Regions from separate parts of the Alteromonas sp. NFXS44 genome, predicted to be linked through region 1. Evidence: predicted binding sites of a transcription regulator. Region 1 holds the regulator's gene; the other holds the start of a gene.
The links. The regulator sigma-54, encoded in region 1, starts transcription at its own class of promoters, with help from an activator protein. The targets are predictions, from matches to a motif close to GTTGGCACGNNNNTNGNNT.
Positions count from the first base shown of each region.

Region 2: a site for sigma-54 is predicted at 4,254-4,272, ahead of J3369_RS14990 (PEP-CTERM sorting domain-containing protein). Genes of this name have one in related genera too.

Region 1 covers NZ_JAGDEA010000002.1:360,197-367,553, reverse strand. Annotated here, with positions in the region: gene J3369_RS04825 (calcium/sodium antiporter) at 1-786, shown strand, start outside; gene J3369_RS04820 (KpsF/GutQ family sugar-phosphate isomerase) at 787-1,758, shown strand; gene kdsC (3-deoxy-manno-octulosonate-8-phosphatase KdsC) at 1,758-2,312, shown strand; gene lptC (LPS export ABC transporter periplasmic protein LptC) at 2,309-2,872, shown strand; gene lptA (lipopolysaccharide transport periplasmic protein LptA) at 2,841-3,410, shown strand; gene lptB (LPS export ABC transporter ATP-binding protein) at 3,416-4,141, shown strand; gene J3369_RS04795 (RNA polymerase factor sigma-54) at 4,237-5,721, shown strand; gene hpf (ribosome hibernation promoting factor) at 5,754-6,041, shown strand; gene ptsN (PTS IIA-like nitrogen regulatory protein PtsN) at 6,050-6,493, shown strand; gene rapZ (RNase adapter RapZ) at 6,541-7,357, shown strand, end outside.
Region 2 covers NZ_JAGDEA010000011.1:274,806-282,162, reverse strand. Annotated here, with positions in the region: gene J3369_RS15010 (CPBP family intramembrane glutamic endopeptidase) at 1-645, opposite strand, end outside; gene J3369_RS15005 (YceB family lipoprotein) at 651-1,229, opposite strand; gene J3369_RS15000 (MBL fold metallo-hydrolase) at 1,310-1,954, opposite strand; gene J3369_RS14995 (UvrD-helicase domain-containing protein) at 2,083-4,176, shown strand; gene J3369_RS14990 (PEP-CTERM sorting domain-containing protein) at 4,318-4,935, shown strand; gene J3369_RS14985 (DEAD/DEAH box helicase) at 5,057-6,310, shown strand; gene J3369_RS14980 (AI-2E family transporter) at 6,320-7,357, opposite strand, start outside.

The DNA of each region.
Region 1 (7,357 bases):
GCTATCGCCTCTTCAAATGGCAATATGAACACAGCGGTAGGTAATGCGCTGGGCTCGAATATTACCAATGTTGCTCTCGTGCTGGGTATCACGGCCCTGGTAAAACCGCTCGTCGTCTCATCCTCTACATTAAAACGTGAATTTCCGGTTCTCCTTGGTGTAACCGTGCTTGCCATGTTCTTTCTTAATAACGGCAAACTGGCTCACCTGGAAGGCATGATTCTCCTCGGCCTGTTTGTATTTGTACTCGCAGGTATGGCGTGGATATCGTTACAAGTGGATAAGGAAGATCCGCTGGTGAAAGAAACCGACGGAGAAATCCCTGACGGTGTAAATACCGGTTCTGCGGTGTTGTGGGTTGGCGTGGGTATTGTGTTACTGCCTCTCAGCGCCCATTTTATGGTGAATGCAGCAGTAGATATCGCCCATTTCTTCGGTGTGTCCGACCTGGTGATCGGTCTGACAATCATAGCGCTGGGCACCAGCTTACCGGAGCTGGCCGCCAGTGTGGCCGGTGTACTGAAAGGTGAAAGCGACCTGGCACTGGGAAATGTTATCGGCTCGAATATCTTTAATCTGCTGGCAGTATTAGGTATGCCTGGACTCATTGCTCCCGGGCTACTGGACGAGAATGTGTATAACAGAGACATGTGGGTGATGTTTGGTCTCACAGTGTTATTATTTTTCCTGAGCTTTAATTTTATCGGCAAACGCCAGTTAGGCCGCCTGGAAGGTGGCATCTTTGTACTATGCTTTTTGGCGTATCAATTCTGGTTATTTGGTTAAATGAGTAATTCACCGTATATCGCGTCAGCCAGACGGGTCATAGAAATTGAAACCAGCGCAGTAAGTGCACTGGCATCCCGGCTGGACAGTAAATTTGAGCAAGCCTGCACCTTGTTGTCTGAATGCAAAGGCAAAGTAGTCGTGTGCGGCATGGGGAAATCAGGCCACATCGGGCGTAAAATTGCTGCGACTCTTGCCAGTACAGGCACACCGGCCTTTTTCATGCACCCGGGCGAAGCCAATCATGGCGATCTCGGTATGCTCAGTCAGACAGACATATTGCTGGCCATTTCAAATTCCGGAGAAACCGGCGAACTGGTGAATCTGCTTCCCGTGGTCAAGCGGCTGTCTGTGCCTGTCATCGCAATGACGAACAGCGAATCAAGCACCCTTGGCCAGCATGCAGATGTGGTACTCAATATCAGTGTGGAAAAAGAAGCCTGTTCGCTGGGGCTTGCACCGACCTCAAGTACTACGGCAACGCTGGTAATGGGTGACGCGCTGGCTATTGCACTTCTGGATGCTAAAGGATTCACCTCAGATGATTTCGCCCTCTCTCACCCGGGCGGCAGTCTGGGCCGGAAACTGTTACTCAAAGTGGGCGATATCATGTTGACCGGCGACGCTCTTCCCCTTGTATCGTCCGGGGCAACCATTTCACAGGCTTTGCTGGAAATATCTTCTAAGGGTCTGGGAATGACAGGTATTACAGATAACAGCGGCAAACTCAGCGGTATTTTTACCGACGGCGATCTGAGACGAATCCTGGACGCCAGAACCGACATTCATACCACTCCGGTAGCCAATGTTATGACCCGCGGCGGTAAAACTACCCGCTCCGGTACTCTGGCAGTGGAAGCGTTAAATTTAATGGAAAAACACAAGATCAGTGCGCTGATGGTGGTGGATGAAGATGATCACCCCGTGGGCGCTTTCAACATGCATATGTTGCTTAAAGCAGGAGTTCTCTGATGGGACATGAAGTCACTTTTTACGGCGTGATCAGTGAAGAGCGGTTTGAAAAACTCAAAGGGCTGAAACTGCTCGTTTGTGATATCGACGGCGTATTTTCTGACGGCAGAATTTATCTTGGCAACAATGGTGAAGAGTTAAAAGCCTTTCACACCCGCGATGGCTATGGCGTTAAGGCATTAATTAACAGTGGTTTGGACGTTGCTGTCATTACCGGCCGCGACTCGGCCATTGTAAAGAATCGCATGATCGCCCTGAATGTGAAGCACATTATTCAGGGTCAGGAAGATAAAGCCACTGCTATGGCGGAGTTGTGCGAAAAGTTGAACCTGGCGCCATCAGAGGTCGCTGCCATCGGTGATGATATGCCGGATCTTGGCATGTACCGGTTTGCCGAAACAAAGATTGCGGTGAAAGATGCCCATCCGGCCGTCACCCGTGAAGCGAACTGGATCACCACAAAAAATGGTGGATTCGGGGCAGTACGGGAAGTCTGCGATGTGATATTACAAGCGCTCGGCACGCTGGACACCATACACGGAGCCAGTATATGAACCGTTTAGGGATCAGTATTTCTGCGCTGTTTGTTATGGCGCTGCTGATGTACCTTCCGGTCTGGATGGCAGAAGAGCAGGCTCCGGCGAAAAAAGCCGGTGCAGACGCCTTACGCCCTGCCTATAAAGCAAAGAATTTGACAACCACACTGTATAACGAAGAAGGCAAACTCAACCACGAAGTCTTTGCCGCCTCTATGGAGCATTACGACCAACTAGGCTTTGTGTTATTCGACCAACCCAAATACACTGTCTATGTGAATGATGACGAGGCCCCATGGCAAGTCACCGCTGATGAAGGCACACTCTACAACGATGATCTGATCCAGCTGGAAGACAATGTGCTGATAAAAAGCCTGAATCCTGAAGAGTTTATCCAGACCATTACAACCAATTTTATTAAGGTAAATCTGGATGACAAAACCATGACTTCAGATCAGCCGGTAGATATACGCGGTGTACAGACCATCATTAAAAGTAACGGTTTCAATGCAAACCTGCGTACCCAACAATATGAGTTAATTGATCATGTGCAGACAATTTATTCCCCGGGCAGTTAGCCTTTTCGCAGCAATAGCGCTGCTTGCTGCTGCCGGTGAGGCAATGGCCGGCTCCGGTGATTTTGAAAAGCCGATTACCGTGGATGCCAAGTCACAGTTTATCGACGGTAAAAAGAAGAAATCGGTTTTTAAAGACGATGTGAAGATAACCCAGGGTTCTCTCATTATTGCCGCAGATGAAGTGGAAGCCATCGCCAGTGATGGTGAAGGGAAAGAGATTTTTATCGCCCGCGGAAAACCAGCCAGTTATTCTCAAACGCTGGATGACGGGGCCAAAGTAAAAGCCAGTGCAAATGAAATTCGCTACGAAGTAGCTAAACAACTTATTTCCTTGCAAGGTGATGCAAAAATCCAGCAAGATACCAGCATGGTCCAGGGAGATAGCATCACCTATGACATGTCAAAAGAGCAACTTCTGGCAACCGGCGGAGAAAGTAACAGCAACGGCCGTGTAACCACGGTTTTCCGTCCTGACACAGTTAAAGAGCTGAAGGAAGACAACAAGTCTTCAGACAGAAACGAAAACGAGGGTAACTAAGTTACATGGCAACCCTGAGTGCGACTCACCTGGCAAAGTCGTATAAATCACGCCAGGTCGTCCGTGACGTTAGTTTATCGGTTTCTACCGGACAGATAGTAGGTCTGCTGGGTCCTAACGGCGCAGGTAAAACCACAACGTTTTACATGATTGTGGGTCTTGTGCCGCTCGATAAAGGCAAGATCCTCATTGATGAGCAGGAGCTGACGCACCAGCCAATGCATGAGCGTGCCCGCCGGGGAATTGGTTATTTACCCCAGGAGGCATCCATTTTCCGAAAGCTGACCGTACATGAAAACATCATGGCGATATTGCAGACGCGTAAAGACTTAAAAAATCATCAACGTGAACAGGAAGCGGATGCACTACTTGATGAATTTAATATTAACCATATACGTAATAGTACAGGTATGAGTTTGTCGGGTGGCGAACGCCGCCGGGTTGAAATTGCCCGCGCACTGGCAGCCAATCCGCAATTTATTTTGCTCGATGAACCCTTCGCCGGAGTTGACCCGATTTCGGTTAATGATATAAAGAAGATCATTCAGCACTTACGGGACAGAGGTATCGGTATCCTCATCACCGACCACAATGTCAGGGAAACCCTTGATGTGTGTGAAGAGGCCTATATCGTCAGTCATGGAGAACTGATTGCTCAGGGCACCGCAGAACAGGTATTAAGTAATCAAAAAGTTCGTGATGTATACCTTGGTGAGCAATTCAGGCTATAGTTAAGATATCGGGATGAGCATTTAACGGAGATTTCGCCACCGGCACTCACACCGCTACAACCGGATGTCCTTTTTAGAGTTTATATAAGACGTAGATGAAACCATCTTTACAGTTAAAATTTAGCCAACAACTGACAATGACGCCTCAGCTTCAGCAGGCGATCAAGCTATTGCAGTTGTCTACGCTGGACTTACAACAAGAAATTCAGGAAGCCCTCGATTCTAATCCTTTGCTGGAAGTCGACGACAGCTCCGACAACGATGTAATTGAGAAAAATAACATCGATAATGATGACAGCATGCAGGAGTCTGCATCAGCATCATCTTCTGACAGCATGGATACCGGTGAAGCACTGGAAAAGAATGATTTACCGGACGAGTTGCCCATCGACAGTACCTGGGATGAGTACATTTCTGCGTCTTCAGCCCCCGCGCCCGGCCCTTCCGGTAGCGATGACGAACAAATCTTTCAGGGTGAAACCACCGAAAATATTCAGGACCATCTGCTGTGGCAAATGCGTCTGACACCTTTTTCTGACATAGACCGCGCCATCGCACTGGCGATTATTGACTCCATTGATGAGTCCGGTTATCTCACGGTTACCGTTGACGACATTCTGCAAAGCGTAAACAGTGACGATATGGAAGAGCCCGTTGAAGAAGATGAGGTTGAGTGCGTACTCAAACGTATTCAGCTCTTTGATCCTCTCGGTTCCGGCTCCCGCACACCGCAGGAATGCTTGCTGGTGCAACTGGCGCAATTTGCACCGGAAACACCGTGGCTGGAAGAAGCGAAACTGCTGCTCAGAGAGCATTCCGATCTGTTAGGCAGCAAAGATTACCGTACATTAATGCGTAAAACCCGCCTGAAAGAAGATCAATTACGGGAAGCGATGCGTTTGCTGCAAACGCTGAATCCCCGTCCGGGCAGTGCATTAATTACGAAAGAGCCCGAATATGTCATTCCGGATGTATCGGTTGCTAAGAAAAATGGCCGTTGGGTAGTAGAATTAAACCCCGACAGCTTGCCTAAGCTCAGTGTTAATCAGCAGTACGCTGCAATGAGCCGTAAAGCACGAAACAGCAGTGATTCACAATTTATCCGCTCTCACATGCAGGAAGCCAAATGGTTTATTAAGAGCCTTGAGAGCCGGAACGATACACTGCTGAAAGTAGCAAATTGTATTGTTCAGCAACAAATGGGCTTTTTTGAGCATGGCCCTGAAATGATGAAACCAATGGTGCTGAATGATGTCGCAGAAATGGTAGATATGCACGAATCTACTATTTCCAGGGTAACAACGCAGAAGTACATGCACACGCCCCGTGGTATTTTCGAGTTGAAGTATTTCTTCTCCAGCCACGTTGCCACTGAATCAGGTGGTGAGTGTTCATCTACAGCGATTCGCGCCCTGATTAAGAAGCTGGTTGCCGCTGAAAATCCAGGCAAGCCGCTGAGTGACAGCAAGATTGCTTCGTTGTTGGCCGATCAAGGCATTATGGTTGCCCGGCGAACAATAGCAAAGTACCGGGAATCCTTATCGATCCCGCCGTCTAACCAACGCAAAAGCCTTATCTAACTTAAGGCTGCTCAAAATAAGGAAGACGAAATATGCAAATCAACCTTTCTGGTCATCACATTGAGATCACTGATTCTTTGCGTAATTATGTCGATACTAAGTTCAGCAAACTGGAACGTCATTTTGACCACATATCAAATGTGCACGTTATTTTAAATGTTGAAAAGCTTAGCCAAAAAGCAGAAGCAACGGTTCATCTTAGCGGCGCGGAAGTCTTCGCCTCTTCCGAAAATCAGGACATGTACGCTGCCATTGACAGCATGGTCGATAAGCTCGACAGGCAGGTCCTGAAACACAAGGAAAAGCTTAAAAAGCATTAATTGAATTCATGGATATACAAGCCATAGTCAGCCTGGACCGCACCGAGTGTGCGGTCCAGTGCAATAGCAAAAAACGCATTCTCGAAATCATCAGCGGGATTGCAGCTAAAAATAACCCCGATGTTGATGAAGCCACCGTGTTAAGTAGCCTGCTGGCCCGTGAGCGAATGGGCAGCACAGGTATAGGTAACGGCATTGCCCTCCCCCACGGCCGTCTGGCCGGACTGGAAAAAGTCATTGCCATTGTGGTTACCAGCACGCCCGCCATCGATTTTGATGCTATCGATAATAAACCTGTGGATATTTTCTTTACTTTGCTTGTCCCTCAAGAACAAACCGAAGGACATTTACAAACTCTGGCCATGGTTGCCGGTAAACTCAGTGATAAAGAAACCATAAAAACTATCCGCAAAGCTCAGACAAGTGATGATATTATTCGCGCATTACAGTAACTTAGTGTAATACGCACCGACAACATGTGACTTCAGGAGAAACGGGCGTGAAGTTAATCATCATCAGCGGACGTTCAGGTTCAGGAAAATCAGTAGCACTTCGTGCCCTAGAGGATCTGGGGTATTACTGCGTCGATAATATTCCGGTTAATCTTTTACCAGCCCTGACACACACTGTCGCCGATGAATACGAGCAGGTGGCTGTGAGTATTGATGTCAGGAACTTGCCTAAAGAGCCTTCTGAGCTGGTTGAAATTCTCGACTACCTGCCTCAGTCATGGACTGTCACCATCGTATATATTGACGCAAGTGACGATATGCTGGTGCGCAGGTTCAGTGAAACCCGCCGGTTACACCCGCTGGCTAAACTGAATAAGTCATTGTCTGATGCCATTCAGACAGAACGGGAATTACTGGCCCCCGTAGCAGAAAGAGCGGATTTGAATATTGATACCGACTCTCTGAGCATTCACCAGCTGGCAGAATTAATTCGCGAGCGGATCCTCGGTAAGAAAAGCTCACGACTTGTTCTGGTATTTGAATCATTCGGCTTTAAACATGGTATTCCCAAAGATGCAGACTATGTGTTTGACGCCCGTTTTCTGCCAAACCCTCACTGGGAGCCGGATTTAAAACACCTGACAGGCCTGGATACACCGGTTCAGGTTTTCCTCAGTTCCCAACCTATAGTGACCAAATTTATCTGGCAGATTCAGAACCTCATCACGACCTGGCTGCCACATCTTGAACGGAACAACCGCAGTTACGTGACAGTCGCTATCGGATGTACAGGCGGACAGCACCGTTCAGTTTATGTAGCGGAATCACTGGCGAAAAATTTCCGGGAATCTCATCCTGATGTCC
Region 2 (7,357 bases), on a different contig from region 1:
TGAAAGCGTGGCGGGCAGTTTATTGGTTACAAACTTAAACAGCAGGCCACGGAATAACAGCTCTTCTGCTACACAGGTGTTGATGAGGTTGGAAAGTGCGAGCAGCGGAAACCATGCCGGTACTGCCACTTGCCAGGTGACGATGCCTGTACTGACCGCAATCATTACAACGGCGCTGATACCACATGGCACTACCAAAGCCGGCATCCACCATCTAACCCGGGGGTTTGAGGGGAAGCTACGTTTAATAAGGGGGACAAAGCATAGTGCTGACCAGCTGAACAAGGCTTTGTCCACATTCAAATAAAAGCTGGCGGGTAAACTGCTGGCTTTCAGGGCAATGTTCTCTGCAATCAAAAGCCCCTGGTAGCCGGGCAGTTTATGGATGATGAGTCCTGCACTCAGCACGAACCACATTAATTGAAAGAGTCTGGTTATCCACGGGTTAGCCGGTTTACTCTGATGCGCACTCAGGCTCCGGGTGACATAAATATATAAAGCAACAAAAATCAGAAATACGGGAGACAGGGTAACGAAGCAGAGCGCTGACAGCAGCAGAAGAGGCAGGCCAAACTTTACCCATCGGGAAGCACTAAATGCGCTGGCAATGAGTAAAGCGGATACAACCAGATAGTATTCTGCCACCCGTATTATTCCGCGCTTTGCGGACGGAACACAATCTTCCCGGACTCAACGGTCATCGACAGTGGCATGTTTGTCAGCCACGCATAGCCGGAGGGGACGTTCTTCACTTCATACACCGGCTGATCCATTAAAAACTGATTCAGCAGCCCCATTACTTTACTGCTTACAGGCGCGAGATTGCCGCGATAGCCCATGGCATCCACGGTGGTGTCATTGAGCACCAGTGAGCGGATGAATACGGCTTTTTTGCTTGAGTCATAGTAAGGCATGCCTTCGACATCCAGTTTCACTTTGGCGGGGTAGGTCAGTCCCGGAACCGACAACGTGGCAGTGGCGTCAGCAATTAGCTGAATGGTCTGACGGTTGTCCGGCCCCACATTTACCTGCATGTCGTTGACCTCCAGCAGAATGGGAAGACCGACGACAGAAGCCTGTTCCTGCAGGCTGGTAACCTGCTTATCCAGTTCCCGTTGCAGGTCCGCGCTGGTTACGCTGTAAGACGCAAGAGAAGCCAGCGTGCTGCAACCGGCGATGATGATACACACTAAAACCACTAACAGCCGGCTGGCTGATATTTTATTCATAAAGACTCCGGATTAGATACAAAAAGCCGGCTAACGAGCGCGGTTTGCGCTAAATGTGTTTTGCCGGCGGGACGGTCACATCAACCAAACTTACTGTCTGCCACAAAGGGGTTGGTTTTGCGCTCATGCCCGATGGTGCTGGTCGGGCCGTGGCCGGGATACACTTTCATTTCATCAGGCAGGGTAAGCAGCTTGCTGCGGATACTGTCGATGAGTTGCTGGTGATTTCCCTGTGGAAAATCCGTACGACCAATGGAACCTGCAAACAGGATATCGCCCACAATGACCGTGTTTGTGGTTCTTTCCACCAGTGCCACATGACCGGGTGTATGGCCGGGACAGTGCAGCACCTCAAGTGTAAGGTTGCCCACTGTTATTGTGTCGTTGTCGTTCAGCCACTGATCCGGCGCAAACGGTGTTGCAGGCGGAAAGCCAAACATCTGGCTCTGCATTGGCAGGCCGTCGAGCCAGAATTTATCGCCGGTATGCGGGCCGATAACCGGCACATTGTAATGTGATGCCACTTCGGTCGTCGCGCCTACGTGGTCAAGGTGTCCGTGGGTGAGGATGACTTTTTCTATGGTTACACCATTTTGCGTTACCGCATCGTACAGTTTACTGCTGTCGCCACCGGGATCGACAAGTGCCCCTTTCATGGTGTCAGGATCCCAGATGAGGGAGCAATTTTGTGCAAAGGGAGTAACAGGAATAACGCGTATGTTCACAGGGTGGCCCGGCAAAAGTGTTTCCCGCATTCTAGCAACAGCACAGCAAGAACTGAAGATAGTGTAGAATACCGGTTTTCATTCCTGCACAGTGATGCACAAAAGAAAGGACGTTGTTGTTGTCAGACATGGCTGTCCGGCCTAATTTTGCCGGCAAATTATTTGGTAAACCTACACTCACCCTCACTAAAGAAAACCTGGTTTTTACTCATCGCGGCAGAAAAGACAGATATCTTCCGTTGGCCTCAGTCCGCACGTTATTTAAGGTAAAGAAACGGTTTTTGGGTGATGAACTGCGACTGGAAGGTGTAAAAACGACAGTCCGCTACCGGTTCCTTAAGTCTGAAAATGTGGAGGCGTTACAGGCAGCAGCGAATAAAATCATCCGCAGGCATTTAAAGGCCTATTTGCAGGCTGTCTTTACTGAGTTTAATGACAGCGTAAAGCTGCAATACCCTAAAGACTCGCAGGAAGAAGCACTGCGTTCGCTTATTGATTCCCTGTACAGAGATTACAGTAATTATCAGGCTGACTGGCAATCCATGCTTTCGGCAGATGCTATTGCAGCGGTGAAAGATATTCTGAGTCTGTACCCCTTCGATATGGCAAAGTTGCGGTCGTATCACGAGCAAATGCAATTGAAAGCCCGCTGTGGATTTTTTGATACGGTTGAGTCGAACCCCTTAACCACTAAACAGCGTCTGGCGGTGCTGCGTTCCAACGACAGAAACATGGTACTGGCGGCTGCCGGTACAGGGAAGACCTCGGTCATGGTGGCAAAAACGCTGGACTTGATTGACCGCGCTCTGGCAAAGCCGCAGGACATTCTGGTGCTCGCCTATAACCGTTCTGCGTCCCTGGAGCTGAAAGCGCGTTTGCTGGATAAAGCGCAGACACACGCTATTAAACTGGATACTGAGCCGCAGATTGGGACGTTTCATGCGCTTGGCCGGCAGATTTTGCAGGAGGCAGGGCGTTCCACACAAATCAGTGTATTTGCTGAAAACAGCGCGGAATTAAAGATGTGGATAGCGCAATGGATGCATGAGTACACCGCAGAAGACGCTGCCCGCAAACAGCTGTTGATTACCATGCTTTCTGTACAGGAAGGTCGGGAGACGCAACTAAGCGGGCAGGCGCTGATAACTGCCGCGACAGAACTGCTTACTAAAGCTTTGCAGGCAATGCGGGTAGAGGGATTAAACAGAACAGGTGTCAGTAAACGGCTGACGGAGGCGGGCATTAAACCGGCAGGGAAAATTGCAGGTTTACTCAGTGCGCTTCATAAAGACTACGTTAACGAACTTAAGCGGCAGGATTGCATCGATTTTGATGATTTGATCACCCGGGCCACAGAGTTAGTTGAAAAAGGGACGTTTATCCCGCGCTGGAAATACATTCTGGTAGATGAATTTCAGGATATTTCTGCGTCAAGGATGGCGCTGATCACAGCGTTGGTGGATAGAGCAAAGGCAAACGGTGTGGCAACATCGCTTACGGTGGTGGGAGATGACTGGCAGTCTGTTTACCGGTTCTCCGGCGGCAAGCTTTCGCTGACCACCCGCTTCGGGAAAGTAGCCGGCAGCTATACCGAAACCAAACTGCAAAAAACGTTTCGCTACAACAACAGCATCGCTGATACCGCCGGTCAATTTATCATGGAAAATCCGGAGCAGTTCAGGAAGTCCATCGACACGCATACCAAAACGGATACGCCGCAGATCTTTCTACTGGATGATAAACCTGGCAAAGAAAACGGGGTATACGAGCGCATAGCGGAAGTCGTCAGCAAAATCCGCAGCAATGAACCTGAAAGTACAGTGGCGGTGATTGCCCGCTATAACTTTCTGCTGGATGAAGCAAAACACGCATTGAGCAAACAAAACCTGAATAACAATGTGCGTTTCTGGAGTTTTCACAAATCTAAAGGGCTGGAAGCAGATCACTGCATTCTGATTGGGTTTTCCGGAGGCAAGAACGGATTTCCGGGCTCTGGCAGGGAAGACGGGCTTATCGAAGCACTGCTGCCATCGTCTGATACTTATCCCCACGCCGAAGAAAGGCGGCTGATGTATGTGGGACTCACCCGCGCGAAGCACAAGTGTTACATCATTGCTGATATCGTTTCGCCGTCAGAGTTTGTCACCGAACTGCTTTGTCCGAAATACAACGTCAGTGTTGCATCTGCGGCAATTTCGTTTATGAAATCAGCAGAATTTTAATTGTCTGTTTTTTTTACAAGGGTTTGTTCTTAATGCTGGTTTTTGAGATTTAGTTGTTATTTATCAATTGTTTAAAAGTTGGCACTTATTGTGCTAAATCCATCATGTAGTGTAGTAATCTAACCCGAAGGAAGAGTAAACATGAGAAGTTTGTTAGTTTTTGTTTGTAGTATCTTAGCCGCGTCTGCAAATGCAGGTTTAATCAACTATACCGACGAAGCCTCTTTTTTGGCAGACGCCGGTACAGGTCTTACTTTAATCGATTTTGACAGCACCGGTGGTGTGATGACATCTTACAGTGATTCAGGTGTCACGTTTGATACTAACGGTTCGGAGTCGGATGATATAATCATTGGTGATTATGCTGTTACAGGTTCATCTCAGATTTATTCAAACTATTATGCAAATAATCTGATTTTCACTTTTGCAGGCACTGGTATTAATGCTTTCGGTTCGGACATCTTTTCCCTCTATAGCGGCAGCACCTTATCATTTGAATTACTGCTGTCTGATACAACCACAGAAGTTGTGACAGTTGATTCTGCAGATGGCTACTTCGCCACCATTCTTAATGGCGGGAATTATATTACTCAGGTAACTGTTAATTCTCTTTCTGCACAGGCTGAAGGTCTGGATAACTTCTACTTCGGTACTGTTGCCGCGTCAACCCCGTCAACGTCAGTGACTGAGCCTGCAACACTAGGTGTACTTGCGTTGGGCTTAAGCGGTTTGGTAGGCCTGAGAAGACGCCAGCGTTAATCTAACGTTCACATTTTTTAAAAACGAAAAGTCTGCTTCCGGCAGACTTTTTTGTTTTATTACCCGATAAATTCATTGATCAGGTACAATGCGCCCGTTTAGTGATTGCAAGGTGCGGGTTATGGGATTTTCAGATTTAGGTTTAAACAGTCAGTTGCTGGCTGTGCTCGATAAATTGGGCTACCACACTTCCACACCTGTGCAACAGGCGGCTATCCCTCATGTGCTGGCGGGACGGGACGTGATGGCCGGTGCACAAACCGGTACGGGAAAAACGGCTGCTTTTGCGCTGCCGCTTATCCAGCGTTTACTGGAGCAGGATGCCGGTGAAAAAGCACTTCGTGTGCTGGTGCTCACGCCTACCCGTGAACTGGCCCACCAAGTTTATCAGAGCTTTGTGAAATACAGTGATGGCCTGGGGGTCAATACCGTAGTCGCTTATGGCGGTGTCAGTATTAATCCGCAAATTGAAGCTTTAAGTGCGGGGTGCGATGTGCTGGTGGCAACGCCGGGACGCTTACTGGAACTGGCTATCAAAGAACTGATTGATTTGAGCACGCTGCAGACTTTTGTGCTTGATGAGGCCGACCGCATGCTGGATATGGGGTTTATTACTGATATTAAGCGGATATTAAAGCGCTTGCCTGAACGGCGTCAGACCCTGTTCTTTTCTGCCACATTTAATGATGAAGTGTATGCACTGAAAGACTCGCTGCTCACCGCGCCGGAACTGATTGAAGTTGCGCCGCGCAATGCCACGGCAGATAAAGTGGAGCAACGCTTTTACGAAGTAGATAAAAAGTGTAAAGCCGGCCTGGTAGCCTACATGATTGGTGCTAAAAACTGGCAGCAGGTGCTTATTTTTACCCGTACAAAGCAGGCGGTGGATGAACTGGTTGCTGAGCTGGAAAAAGACGGGATCAGTGCCGCCGGTGTACATGGTGATAAGTCTCAGGGCGCGAGAGAGCGGGGGCTTGATGCATTTAAAGCCGGACAGGTGCGGGCGCTGGTAGCCACTGACGTTGCGGCACGGGGGCTGGATATTCAGTCTTTGCAATACGTCATTAACTATGAGTTACCTTATAACGCTGAAGACTATATCCACCGTATTGGCCGCACGGGACGTGCCGGTCAGGCTGGTATCGCGGTATCGTTGCTTTGTAGCAAAGAAAAGTATCTGCTTGAAGAAATTGAAAAGCTCACCGGCGACAGCGCAGTATTACAGTGGGAGCCGGGGTTTGAGCCTGATCCGTCGGGTCAGGAAGACGCTTCCGGCAGCCAGCGACCGTTATCGAAAAAAGCCCTCAGAGCGAAAGCATTGGGTCAGGATAATAAAGGCAAGCGTAAATCTGGCAAGCCCCGCCGCCGGCGCTGAACCGGCGGTCTATTTCGACTCGATCAGCTTGACCCAGTGGGGCAGACTGCCAAGATTTTCGAGGATAATTTTAAAACTCATCAGAATGGGCACAGCAAGCAGTACACCCACAACGCCCCACAGCCAGCCTGCTACCGACAGCCAGAGAATGATGATAAGCGGATTCAACCGCATACTTCTTCCCAATACGGTAGGCGTGACAAGCTGAGACTCAACAGCATTTATACACATAAAAGCAAACGCCGGTAACAGTGCTGACGCAACCAGTCCGAACTGCACCACTCCGGCAACCAGCAATACGCTGCAACTTACCAGGCCACCAAGGTAGGGGACGAAATTCAGCAGCGCCACCAGTGAACCCCATAAAATCGCATCTTCAACGCCGATGTAGGTGAGGGCAACAGCCGTGGCGACGCCGAGCAGACCGTTGATCATACTCACCGTTACAATGTAAGCAGACAGCTCCCGCTGTATATGGTTTACCAGAACCAGCGCACGGCGCTTGTTGGTGACTACCGGAAAGTCGCGGATGAACACATTAAACAGTGCGGGGCCGTACACCAGCAGGAAAAAGATAAGGATCATACAGCCAAAAATTTGTGCCAGCAGCAGGGGAGCTGTACTCATTATGGTGATAGCGATTTCCATCCCGCTTTGCTTCAGTTTGCCGGTAACGATGTTTTCCTGCGGTTGTTCCGGCTTGACTTCTTCATCATCACTGAACCAGTCAAAAAAGGATTTATCTTCTTTTTCGGCAGGCGGAGCGGGCTCCTGCATGGTGAGGCTGTCACTTAATTCTTCCACTTCTGTAACCACTTCACCGGCAATCTTAGGCAGCGAGTGCATCCACCGTCCGGCAGGTTCTGCCAGTTCTAACCCCAAAAAAGTGAAAGGCGCTACCAGCAATATCATGAGTACCGAGGCGGACAGGGACGGCGGAACATAGAATTTTCTGCCAATGCGGACCAGCGGGCTAAGCAGCAGCGCAATAAATGCGGAAAAGAACAAAGGGATGAGCAGCGATTTGGCAAGATACAGGGTGTAAAT